Glaciimonas sp. CA11.2: one gene and its partner. The protein of the gene in region 2 interacts with the protein of the main gene of each other region in a pairwise test. Links are inferred from orthologs where the notes say so. Each region holds a gene or a part of one and is shown on either strand. Other genes may lie near its edges.

Region 1 (5,578 bases), 2.8 Mb from region 2 along the record:
CAATCGACATTCGAGGATTAAGTGGCGTCTCGCCGGATGGAAGAGTGTTCATTGATATACTCATTCAAGCGTCACCTGACGTTTGAATGAGTATATACGGAGCTGCTTAGGCTTTACCAAAAACCAACGTCCCGTTAGTACCGCCAAAACCAAACGAGTTTTTTACTGCAATATCAATTTTCATATCACGCGCTGTGTTGGCGCAATAATCAAGATCACATTCCGGATCTTGATTGAAAATATTGATAGTCGGCGGTGAGACCTGATGATGCAATGCCAGAATCGTAAATACCGATTCCAGGCCGCCTGCGCCACCTAACAAGTGACCTGTCATCGACTTGGTCGAGTTGACAACTAACTTGTACGCATGATCACCAAAAACAGCTTTGATCGCATTAGTTTCATTCTGATCGCCTAGCGGCGTCGATGTACCATGCGCGTTCAAATACTGCACCTGATCGCCATTTATACCTGCATCTTTAAGGGCCGAGCCGACACAACGACGAGGTCCATCGAGGTTGGGTGCCGTCATGTGGTACGCATCAGCACTCATGCCAAAACCAAGCAGTTCTGCATAAATTTTAGCACCACGGGCTATCGCATGCTCGCGCTCTTCAAGGACAAGAACACCAGCACCTTCACCTAATACGAATCCGTCGCGGTCCTTATCCCAAGGGCGGGATGCAGTTTCAGGATCATCATTACGCGATGAGAGCGCTCTTGCCGAAGCAAAACCACCCAAACCTAACGGTGAAATGCTGGCCTCAGAACCGCCGGCAATCATAACGTCAGCATCACCGTATTGAATCATACGTCCGGCCTGCCCGATACAGTGCAAGCCGGTTGTGCAAGCAGTAACTATCGCCAGATTTGGTCCTTTCAGACCGTATTTGATCGACAAGTTGCCTGAAATCATATTAATGATCGAAGCTGGAATGAAGAAGGGACTAATGCGGCGTGGACCGCGATTGGTCAACTCGACATGAGTCTCTTCAATCAGCGGCAAGCCGCCAATACCAGAGCCAATGATGACGCCGATACGTTCGGCATTTTCATCAGTGACTTCCAGGCCGCTGTCTTGCATCGCCTGAATTCCTGCTGCCATCCCATAATGGATAAAGGTGTCCATATGCCGCGCATCTTTTGCGGGCATGTAGTCCTCGACATTAAAGCCCTTTACTTCTCCTGCAAAATGCGTGGAAAAAGCAGAAGCATCAAACTTGGTGATGGCTGCGATACCGGATTTTCCTGATATGACTGCATTCCATGCATCGGCAACAGTATTGCCGACCGGTGAAATGCAACCCAGGCCAGTTATCACAACACGACGTTCACGTGAGCGAGTCAAACGATTCTCCTGGATGCGTTTAAAGCAGAACTAGGCCGCTTTAACATGCGCCTTGGCGTAGTCAATAGCCTGTTGCACAGTAGTAATTTTTTCAGCTTGTTCGTCTGGAATTTCCATGGCGAATTCATCTTCTAGTGCCATCACTAATTCTACGGTGTCGAGTGAGTCTGCACCAAGATCATCAACAAATGACGATTCAATTTTGATGTCAGCTTCTGCGACGCCAAGTTGTTCTGCGACGATTTTCTTTACACGTTGTTCGATATCAGACATGTGATGCCTCCAGTTATTAGGTTACAGAAAGTGCGCGCATTTTAGCAGATTTGCGCTGAGAAAATTTACTTTTAGCATCGGCGGTTAATAAATAGCCAACTCCTGCCAAAAGCCCTTAATTATTTACGACATACTTCACTTTACAGCTCAGGACTTCATCCAAAAATATTCGACTGAACACAATGCCCAAGCCTCGAAACATCTTAATCCAAAGACAGATTAGGACAATTTACTCAATTACAATACATACCACCGTTTACGTGTAAGGTCGTACCGGTGATATAACCAGCCTGAAGTGAGGCAAGGAAACCCACCGCCGCTGCAATATCTTCTGCAGCACCCAGTCTTCCCAGAGGAATTTGTTGTAGGAGCGCAGCGGTTTGCTGCTCACTGAGAGATTTAGTCATATCGGTATCAATAAAACCGGGTGCTACACAATTGACCGTAATGTTTCGACTACCTATCTCACGCGCCAAAGCCCGGCTCATGCCAGAGACACCCGCCTTCGATGCCGCATAATTCATTTGTCCTGGATTTCCGGTTGACCCGACTACAGAGGTAATATTGATGATCCGTCCATGTTTGGCTTTCATCATTCCACGCAATACAGCACGGGATAAACGCGCTACGGCGGTCAGATTCGTGGATATCACAGCATCCCACTCCTCATCTTTCATCCGCATAGCTAGCTGATCATGCGTAATACCGGCATTGTTCACCAAAATCGAGAGCGTTCCGAATTGTTTTTGCACCAATTCGACAACTGCCGCACAAGCTAACGCATCATTAACATTGAGTACTACACCTTGTCCACCGCCTAGTTGCTCCTCATTAAGGTACGCCGTGATAGCAGCAGCGCCGACCTTTGACGTGGCGGTACCCACAACTTTTGCACCCCGGCGCGCCAGTTCAAGCGCAATTGCACGGCCAATACCGCGCGAAGCGCCAGTAACGAGCGCCACTTGACCTTCTAAATTTTGTGTAACCGAATTTTGCATTTTAATTATGATTGTTTAGAGTGTTTATTGAGATAACTTATTAGCTAGCTTAATTAGATACTTTTTTAATTATAAATGCCATGCCAAATGCTGGCGCTGTTATAACACTTACTTCAGCAATGCCAGAACTTTATCCAATGAAGCCTGATCAAAAATCGATTCGCCCACCAATTCACCGTTAATGCGCTTGGTAAGGCTAGCAAGAACCTTGCCAGGACCGCACTCGATAACATGCGTTACGCCGCTATTACCGATTTTTTGAATCGTTTCTACCCAACGTACCGGACTGGCAGCTTGACGAACCAAAGCATCTTTAATAGATGCGGCATCAACAGCAGTTGCGACATCGACATTATTTATTAACATGATCTGCGGCGCCTCAAAAACCAGACTCTCCATGTATTCGCGCAAACGATTTGATGCAGGAACCAAAAGCGAAGAGTGAAATGGTGCTGAAACTGGTAATGACAAGGCACGTTTGGCACCTTTTAACTTCGCTGCTTCGCAGGCTCGCTCAACTGCTGCCTTGTGGCCCGCTATCACGACTTGTGCGGGCGCATTAAAGTTAACTGCCTCGACTACTTCACCCTGTGCAGCCTCTGCACAAACCGCCCTTACGTCATCGTCCGATAAACCTAAAATAGCAGCCATTCCGCCCTGCCCAACCGGCACTGCCTGTTGCATTGCCATCGCGCGAAAACGCACCAGCGGCACGGCATCTTTAAAGTTGATCACTCCGGCTGCGACCAACGCAGAATACTCACCTAAACTATGCCCTGCAACGATAGATGGGACGCCTCCACCCGCCGCTATCCAAGCCCGATAAAACGCCACGGCCGCTGTGAGCATGACAGGTTGCGTATTAGTGGTCAGATCTAAATCTTCTTTGGGTCCATCGGCGATAAGCTTCGCGAGATCAAACTGCAGTGCCTCCGAAGCTTCAGCGACAGTGTCCTGCACAACTTGATTATCCGAAAAGCCGTTCAACATACCTACCGCTTGCGAGCCCTGCCCAGGAAAAACAAATGCAAATTTAATCATACGTTTTTTATAATGCTATAAATTAATGAGGTAGACGGAAAATAAAAAAGCCAGCGTATTGGGTAATGTGTGCCAAAAAATTTCAGAAGCGACCATCAAGCATTTTTTCATACTGCGCGCTTGGGAGCCGATCCGACTAGCGACCAACTTACATTCTTGCCACAATAGCACCCCAGGAAAAACCACCGCCAACAGCTTCCATTAGTACATTCTGTCCAGCTTTGACGCGACCATCACGCACAGCCTTATCAAGCGCTAACGGGATTGAAGCGGCAGATGTATTCCCATGCTGGTCAACGGTGACAACCATCCGCTCTGGTGGCAGACCAAGTTTGCGCGCGGTACTTTGCATGATGCGAATATTCGCCTGATGAGGAATCAGCCAGTCGATTTCAGATGCTGAAATACCAGCGATCTCCAACGCTTCCTTAGCGACTTTTTCCAGTACCGATACCGCTAGCTTGAACACCGCCGGGCCATCCATATATAAGAAAGCACTACCATCAACCGCCCCACTACTTACGTTGCCAGGAACGCATAGGATATGCCCATAGCGGCCATCAGCATGCAGCTTGGTAGCGAGAACACCTGGTTCCTGTGAAGCAGTCATCACAACCGCGCCAGCGCCGTCTCCAAATAACACGCAGGTAGTGCGATCTTCAAAATTCAAAATACGGGAAAAGACTTCCGTTCCAATGACCAGAACGTTCTTGTGCGTACCGGCTTTGATGAAGGCATCAGCGATTGAAGCGCCGTATACAAAGCCACTACATACCGCTTGCACATCGAATGCAGCGCCACCGGTGGTAATACCCAGTTTCTGCTGCACCACGCAAGCCGTACTCGGAAAACTCCCAAAATGATCAGGAGTCGACGTGGCGACAATAATCAAATCAATGTCGTTTGGCTCCATCCCCGCCATTTCAAGCGCATGCTTTGAAGCAGCAACGGCGAGATCACTAGATTGCACATCAGCCTCAGCGTAGTGCCGCGCCGATATCCCGCTACGCGAAAATATCCATTCGTCCGAGGTTTCAATACCTTTCTCGGCCAATTGCACTGCGAGGTCCTGATTAGTAAGGCGTTTGGGTGGTAAATAACTACCGGTACCCACAATTTTGCTATAAATAGTCATGCTGTCTTCTGTTGGGGTGGCTCAATATTGGTGGCAGCATTTGCAAGCACTTCAACCTGCACCAAAGCTGCTTCTGTCTGCGGCATCAACGCTGCAATGGTCGTTGTAATACGTGATAACACATCATGCTTGGCTGCATCGAACGCACGCTGAATGGCCCATTCGTAGCCATACACGTCAGCACTACCGTGGCTCTTGAACACTAGCCCACGTAAACCGAGCAAACTTGCGCCATTGTATCGTGATGGATTGAGACGGCGCGATATTGCTTTAATAGCACTTTTCGCAATTAAAGCACCGATCATATTAAGAATACTGCTTTTAAATTCTGTCGTCAGCACACTTTTTACCAGCCTTCCGAGGCCCTCGGAGGCTTTAAGAGTAACGTTGCCGACGAAACCGTCACACACCACAATGTCGGTTGTTCCCTCAAAAATATCGTTACCTTCAACATTTCCATAGAAGTTGATAAGACCTTTTTCGTGATCAGCCCGCAGCAATTCTGCGGTTTGCTTGACCATTTCGTTGCCCTTGATATCTTCCTCGCCAACATTGAGCAAACCGACCGTAGGCTTAGCCTTGCCCTCCATGGCTGAGACAAGTGCTGAACCCATGAGAGCAAATTGGTGCAGATGCTGCGGCTCGCAGTCAACGTTCGCGCCAAGATCAAGCATATAAGTCGGCCCGTCCTTTTGATTTGGAAGGATGGTACAAATTGCTGGCCGATCCACGCCAGGGATAGTTTTTAGCAAATAACGCGAGACTGCCATCAGCGCGCCGGTA
Region 2 (5,678 bases):
GAGATCATCACTGGCATATCAGGATTGTCATCGTGAAGCGATTGCAATTTGGCTTTCAGTTTATTTTTTTCGACTGTTTCGGCTTGGCTGCCACCAGTTTTCTTGCCATTGATACGCACGCTTGAATCGCCATTGGCTTTCAGTGCGATTTCGATGTATTCCGTAGGCGGCGCGACAGACTTAGCAGCGGTGGGTAAGTTGATGACATTGGGATTGACCATCGGGGCCGAAACCATAAAAATCACCAGCAAAACCATCATGACGTCGATATACGGCACGACGTTGATTTCTGCTTTGAATTTGCGCGGACGTCCTCCGCGCATGGATGAGAAGCCCGTCATTAGCGTGCCTGCCGTTGCAAGATGTTAGAGAATTCTTCGATGAAACTTTCAAAGCGGATCGCCAAACGGTCTACATCATGCGCAAAACGGTTGTAAGCAACAACCGCCGGAATCGCGGCAAAAAGACCAATCGCGGTGGCGATCAACGCTTCGGCAATACCCGGAGCAACGGCCGCCAATGTTGCTTGCTGGACATTTGCCAGGCCACGGAACGCATTCATAATGCCCCACACGGTGCCGAACAAACCAACGTAAGGCGAGACCGAGCCGACTGAAGCCAGGAACGCCAGATGAGATTCTAGCGCATCCATTTCACGTTGATACGCGGCACGCATCGCTCGGCGCGAACCATCTAGCAACGCAGCAGAATCAGTACTGGCTTTATGTCCGGCGGATGCTTTGATTTTGCTGAATTCATCCATTCCAGCGGCAAAAATACGTTCCATCGCACCTGTTGCACCTGCGCCACGGCGACGATTTGAGGTCGTTCCCTGATACAACTCGGTGAGATTTCCGCCTGACCAGAAGGCCCGTTCGAACTCTTCTGTTTGGGCGCGCGCGCTTCTGATGGCGAACATCTTGCGGAATATGTATGTCCAACTCATCACAGAGACTGCTAACAATAGCAGCATGACAAGTTGCACAAGCACAGAAGCATTGGTGATGAGAGTGAGAAACGAAAGATCTTGAGTGACGGTCATGTAGGCAGTCTGGATAAATGGTCTTGGGCAGCTGTCTTAACTAACGCCATTCAAAGTGTTAGCAAAACGATCTGTGGTTTTATATTAGCGCTAAATGATGATTAAATTTCTTGAGAGCACTGAGGTGCGTAAAGAGTGATTGTAATCGTTACCAGGTGCTTTCAGTTTCTGATCAGCATTTAGCAGCATTGATAGATTGGATTGTCGTGTCTGGAGCGCAATTAAAAAGGTGCGTTCGTTATGTCATTGATGGAAATTTGTGTGGGACGAATTTGGTCTAATACTCTTTGTGGAATTGCCGCAGGTCGAAATGTATGGGTATTAACACACACTACTTTAATGCGACCAGTTGCTAATAATTTTGGCGTCTCTTCGTCATAACGCCAAGCCTGTTGTATGAAATCAACGGCAACACGGCCAATTTTTTCGACAATGACGGTCAAATTAAGTTCATCGTCAAGACGCGCTGGGGCTTGATAATCGAGTGCGGTGCTTTTGACAACAAACATGACTTCATCGGTTTTGACCAACTGGCTCTGTTCAATTCCCGCCGTGCGCAACCATTCAGTGCGTGCGCGCTCGAAAAATTTCAAATAGTTTGCATAAAAAACAACTCCGCCGGCGTCAGTGTCTTCGTAGTACACGCGGATGGACCAGTTGAAGTCTTTTGCTGTCTCAGATAATACTGCGTTCATGGTGTGTTGGCTGATGTGCTCTGTATGGTTACAGTGAACCGAAATGGGTAAGTTTAATACGTAAAAAGCATGCATGACTAGCTAAGTATTAAGACTAAGGTTTAAGACTGTCGATGAAAGTGCATCTTTAATCTTGTTTTTTAGCAATGAAACTGACCGTGTGAGTGATCATTCCCGTGCTGCGGTGCAAAATAAGTAGAAATTGTAGCCCAAACCCGTGGTTTTAAAAACTAGTATCGCCCATGAGATGGTGCTCCGACCGCCTTTGTCGGCTTTTGACAATCTTGCTCTATCGATGCCCTTCACTTACAATACGTCTACCATTTCGTCTCACGTAACTGGCGAAAACCGGACCGATGCAATCTGCTTCGACTCCGGGAAAGATGGGCAACCATCGGGAAGCGTGAGATTTTACCGCCGTGCGCCTGGGCAGCCCGAATGGAACGTACGACTGAGGCTGCCGCATTCCCCCTTCTTTTTGGCCCTCATTCGATGCAGAACCTGAAAAGGTTAACCTCTATCGATTGGAATCATCATGTTTGAAAAAAACCATACCATCTCTAACGTCGATCCAGAATTGTGGACCGCCATTCAGAATGAAAATCATCGTCAGCAAGAACATATCGAACTGATCGCGTCGGAAAACTATTGTTCGCCAGCAGTAATGGAAGCGCAAGGGACACAACTCACTAATAAGTACGCCGAAGGTTATCCGGGCAAGCGCTACTACGGCGGCTGTGAATTTGTCGACGTGGTTGAGCAACTGGCCATTGATCGCGTAAAAGCGCTGTTCGGGGCAGAAGCAGCTAACGTGCAGCCCAATTCGGGCTCGCAAGCAAATCAGGGCGTTTTCTTTGCAGTATTGAAACCCGGCGACACAATCATGGGCATGTCACTGGCTGAAGGCGGTCACTTGACACACGGCATGGCGTTAAACATGTCTGGCAAATGGTTTAATGTGGTTTCGTACGGTCTCAATGAAAAAGAAGAAATCGATTACGAGGCGCTGGAGCGCCTCGCACACGAAAGTAAACCAAAGCTGATCATCGCCGGTGCTTCCGCCTATGCGTTGCGAATCGATTTTGAGCGAATTTCCAAAGTCGCTAAAGCGGTTGGTGCTTATTTTATGGTCGACATGGCGCATTACGCTGGCTTGATCGCGGCGGGCGAGTATCCGAACCCGGTGCCTTACGCTGACTTCGTTACCTCGACAACGCACAAGTCTTTACGTGGACCACGCGGCGGTATTATTTTGATGAAAGCGGAATACGAAAAGATCATCAACTCGGCGATTTTCCCTGGTATCCAGGGCGGTCCGCTGATGCACGTGATTGCGGGAAAAGCTGTTGCCTTTAAGGAAGCGCTGACACCAGAATTCAAAACCTATCAACAACAAGTCGTGAAGAACGCCGATGCATTGGCTAAAGCGTTGATTTCTCGTGGTTTGCGCATTGTTTCCGGTCGTACCGAGTCGCACGTCATGCTGGTTGATTTGCGCGCTAAAAATATTACAGGTAAAGAAGCGGAAGCCATTCTCGGCTCCGCGCACATGACTTGTAATAAAAATGCTATTCCAAATGATCCGGAAAAACCATTCGTCACTTCCGGTATTCGTGTCGGTAGTCCAGCGCTGACAACGCGCGGATTTAAGGAGGCGGAAGCGACCAAGATCGGACATTTGATCGCCGATGTGCTGGATAACCCGCACGATGCGGCGACGATTGAGCGCGTTAAAGTTGAAGTCAAGAAATTGACTGACGCATTTCCTGTGTATGGCTGATCCTTTAGTTTGATGTATTTGTTTGCCGGTATGCAATAGATTATTTTTTTGACCCCGCTAATACTTGAACGGTATTAGCGGCGGTTAAGGCGATTTTATTTGCGCCTCCGTTCTCGGCATTCACTATCAGCATTTATACCGATACTCGATACCAGGATCAGGTCTAGGCATTAAGTATCATCAGTCCTAAGCGTAAGCATTAAGTCCGGGTCCATTCTGGTTTTTAACTAAAATGGGCCCCTATAATATGGCGATAGCAAAAGAAAAATAATGTGCTAGCCAACAGAGCGTCGATCAACCGTTATTTAGATTGCTGCCATCATGAAATGTCCATTCTGCCACCATGAAGAAACCCAGGTTCTGGACACGCGTGTTTCAGAAGAAGGGGATGCCATCCGTCGTCGTCGCCGTTGTACTAAATGCGATAAGCGATTTACGACTCACGAACGGATTGAGTTGGTGATGCCGGTGATCGTCAAAAAAAATGGCAGTCGTACCGAATTTGATCCTGAAAAATTGCGTGCAAGTTTGATGCTCGCGCTACGTAAGCGCCCAGTCTCTGCAGAATCGGTGGATGAGGCATTGCAAAAAATAAAAGAAAAATTGCTTGCCAGCGGTGAGCGTGAAGTCATCACCGGTCGTGTGGGAGAACTGGTCATGCATGAGCTGAAGCAACTTGATAAAATTGCGTATATTCGCTTTGCGTCAGTGTATAAAAGCTTTGAGGACGTGGCAGAATTTCAAAATATGATCGAAGAATTTTCAGGGCCGACCCGAAAAAAATAGCACTCAACTTCCTAAGTTCTGCACTCTGCCCGGCGCAGGATTAAGTCCGCGATTAATCCTAGGCTTAAGTTGGTCCATTTTCCTCGTCGAAAGTGGTTCAGTTGTAATAAAAGACGATAGTATTCGCTCCTCCTTCATTCGATGCGAGGCTGTCTTTGATACCGCATTCTGCCGTTGTTTCTGTTCCATTGTCCTTTCCAGCATTCACATTGCGTTATGGTTTTACCCTGATTGAGATAATGATCGCGATGCTAGTCGTGATCATATTGCTCGCCATTGGTGCGCCATCGATGCGTGCTTTTATTATCGAAACGCGGATGAGCATATACGTGAATCAATTTGTTGCCGCAGCAACGCTGGCACGCACGGAGGCCATCAAGCGCGGCCGTTCAGTGGTGATTTGTCGTAGTGTTCATGCTGAATCGAAACCGGTATTATGCATCTCCAGCGCCAGCGAGGGACGTCCCGATGACGATTGGGGTAGCGGTTGGATTGTGATGGTACCAGGTGAAAAGGTGGCCTTGCTCCGACATGCCGCATTACACCGCAATACCAGCGTCATCGGTCAGAATAAAGTGATCAAGTACGACGGTTTGGGGCGTCCCGGAGCGAGTTTTACCAAGCTGGTATTGCGTCACGAGGGTAAATTTGAGCGGGTTATTTGTTTGAGCCGAAGTGGTCGCATGAACGTACTGGTAGGCACCTCAGAATGCGGATAATATTTTTCAGGCGACAAAGACTGGCGCGCGCCCCCGATTTATATCGTAAGGTTTGCAAGGCGCGTGAAGGCGGCGTCACCATTGTTGAATTGATGGTGACGATGATGATTAGCGTTGGATTAATCGCAGCGGTAGGCAGTTTGTATTTTGGTAGTAAGACGAGTTACCGGATGAATCAAAACCAGCTTCGGTTGCAGCAAGATGGTCGCTATGCCATGCAATTGATGGAGTTAAACTTGCGGCAAGCCGGTTTTGGGCATTTGACGTCTGCTAGTGTCAACGCTGCTGAAGTCGATAAAACAGATTTTGTTGGCCTAAACGGTAAACCCGGACAGGGCTTGCGAGGCTGTGACTCTGGGTTTACTAAACCGTTGTCGCACGGATTTGTTTGCAACAGCAGTGATGAGGGAGCGGCTGCATTTGAAGTCGCCTATCGCGTGGCAGATACGTTTGATTTTGATAATGGTGCAGGCGCTGATTGCAACGGTTCTCAGGCTGGTGTAGTTGCTTTGCCTGAGAGTCACCCCGGCTACAGCGCTAGTAAGGCTGTGGCGATAGCCAGCAATAGATTTTTTGTTGCCACGCCGTCAGGTCGAAAAACGACATCCTTGTATTGCCAAGGTAATAGCGGCAATGGCCGTAGTATTGCGCAGCCC

The links.
Region 1: the proteins of ybgC (region 2) and acpP interact in binary tests that used the Escherichia coli proteins (3 or more experiments, as listed by UniProt). The link is inferred for Glaciimonas sp. CA11.2 from one-to-one orthologs.

What each region holds. Positions count from the first base shown.
Region 1 is NZ_JAVIWL010000001.1:410,651-416,228, forward strand. What follows is about bases 1-2,744. They hold acpP (acyl carrier protein), read right to left. Parts: upstream 1,622-2,744; coding sequence 1,379-1,621; downstream 1-1,378. Other genes in these bases: RGU75_RS01740 (flagellar hook-length control protein), read right to left, coding at 1-52; fabF (beta-ketoacyl-ACP synthase II), read right to left, coding at 107-1,348; fabG (3-oxoacyl-ACP reductase FabG), read right to left, coding at 1,855-2,619; fabD (ACP S-malonyltransferase), read right to left, coding at 2,728-2,744. Also shown: more of fabD, read right to left, coding at 2,745-3,660; RGU75_RS01765 (beta-ketoacyl-ACP synthase III), read right to left, coding at 3,809-4,795; phosphate acyltransferase PlsX, read right to left, coding at 4,792-5,578. UniProt on the Escherichia coli protein: Carrier of the growing fatty acid chain in fatty acid biosynthesis.
Region 2 is NZ_JAVIWL010000001.1:3,203,371-3,209,048, forward strand. The notes cover bases 1-2,844. They hold ybgC (tol-pal system-associated acyl-CoA thioesterase), read right to left. Parts: upstream 1,738-2,844; coding sequence 1,264-1,737; downstream 1-1,263. Other genes in these bases: RGU75_RS13930 (ExbD/TolR family protein), read right to left, coding at 1-341; tolQ (protein TolQ), read right to left, coding at 341-1,042; glyA (serine hydroxymethyltransferase), read left to right, coding at 2,273-2,844. In the rest of the region: more of glyA, read left to right, coding at 2,845-3,517; transcriptional regulator NrdR, read left to right, coding at 3,839-4,303; RGU75_RS13955 (GspH/FimT family pseudopilin), read left to right, coding at 4,459-5,022; RGU75_RS13960 (PilW family protein), read left to right, coding at 5,013-5,678.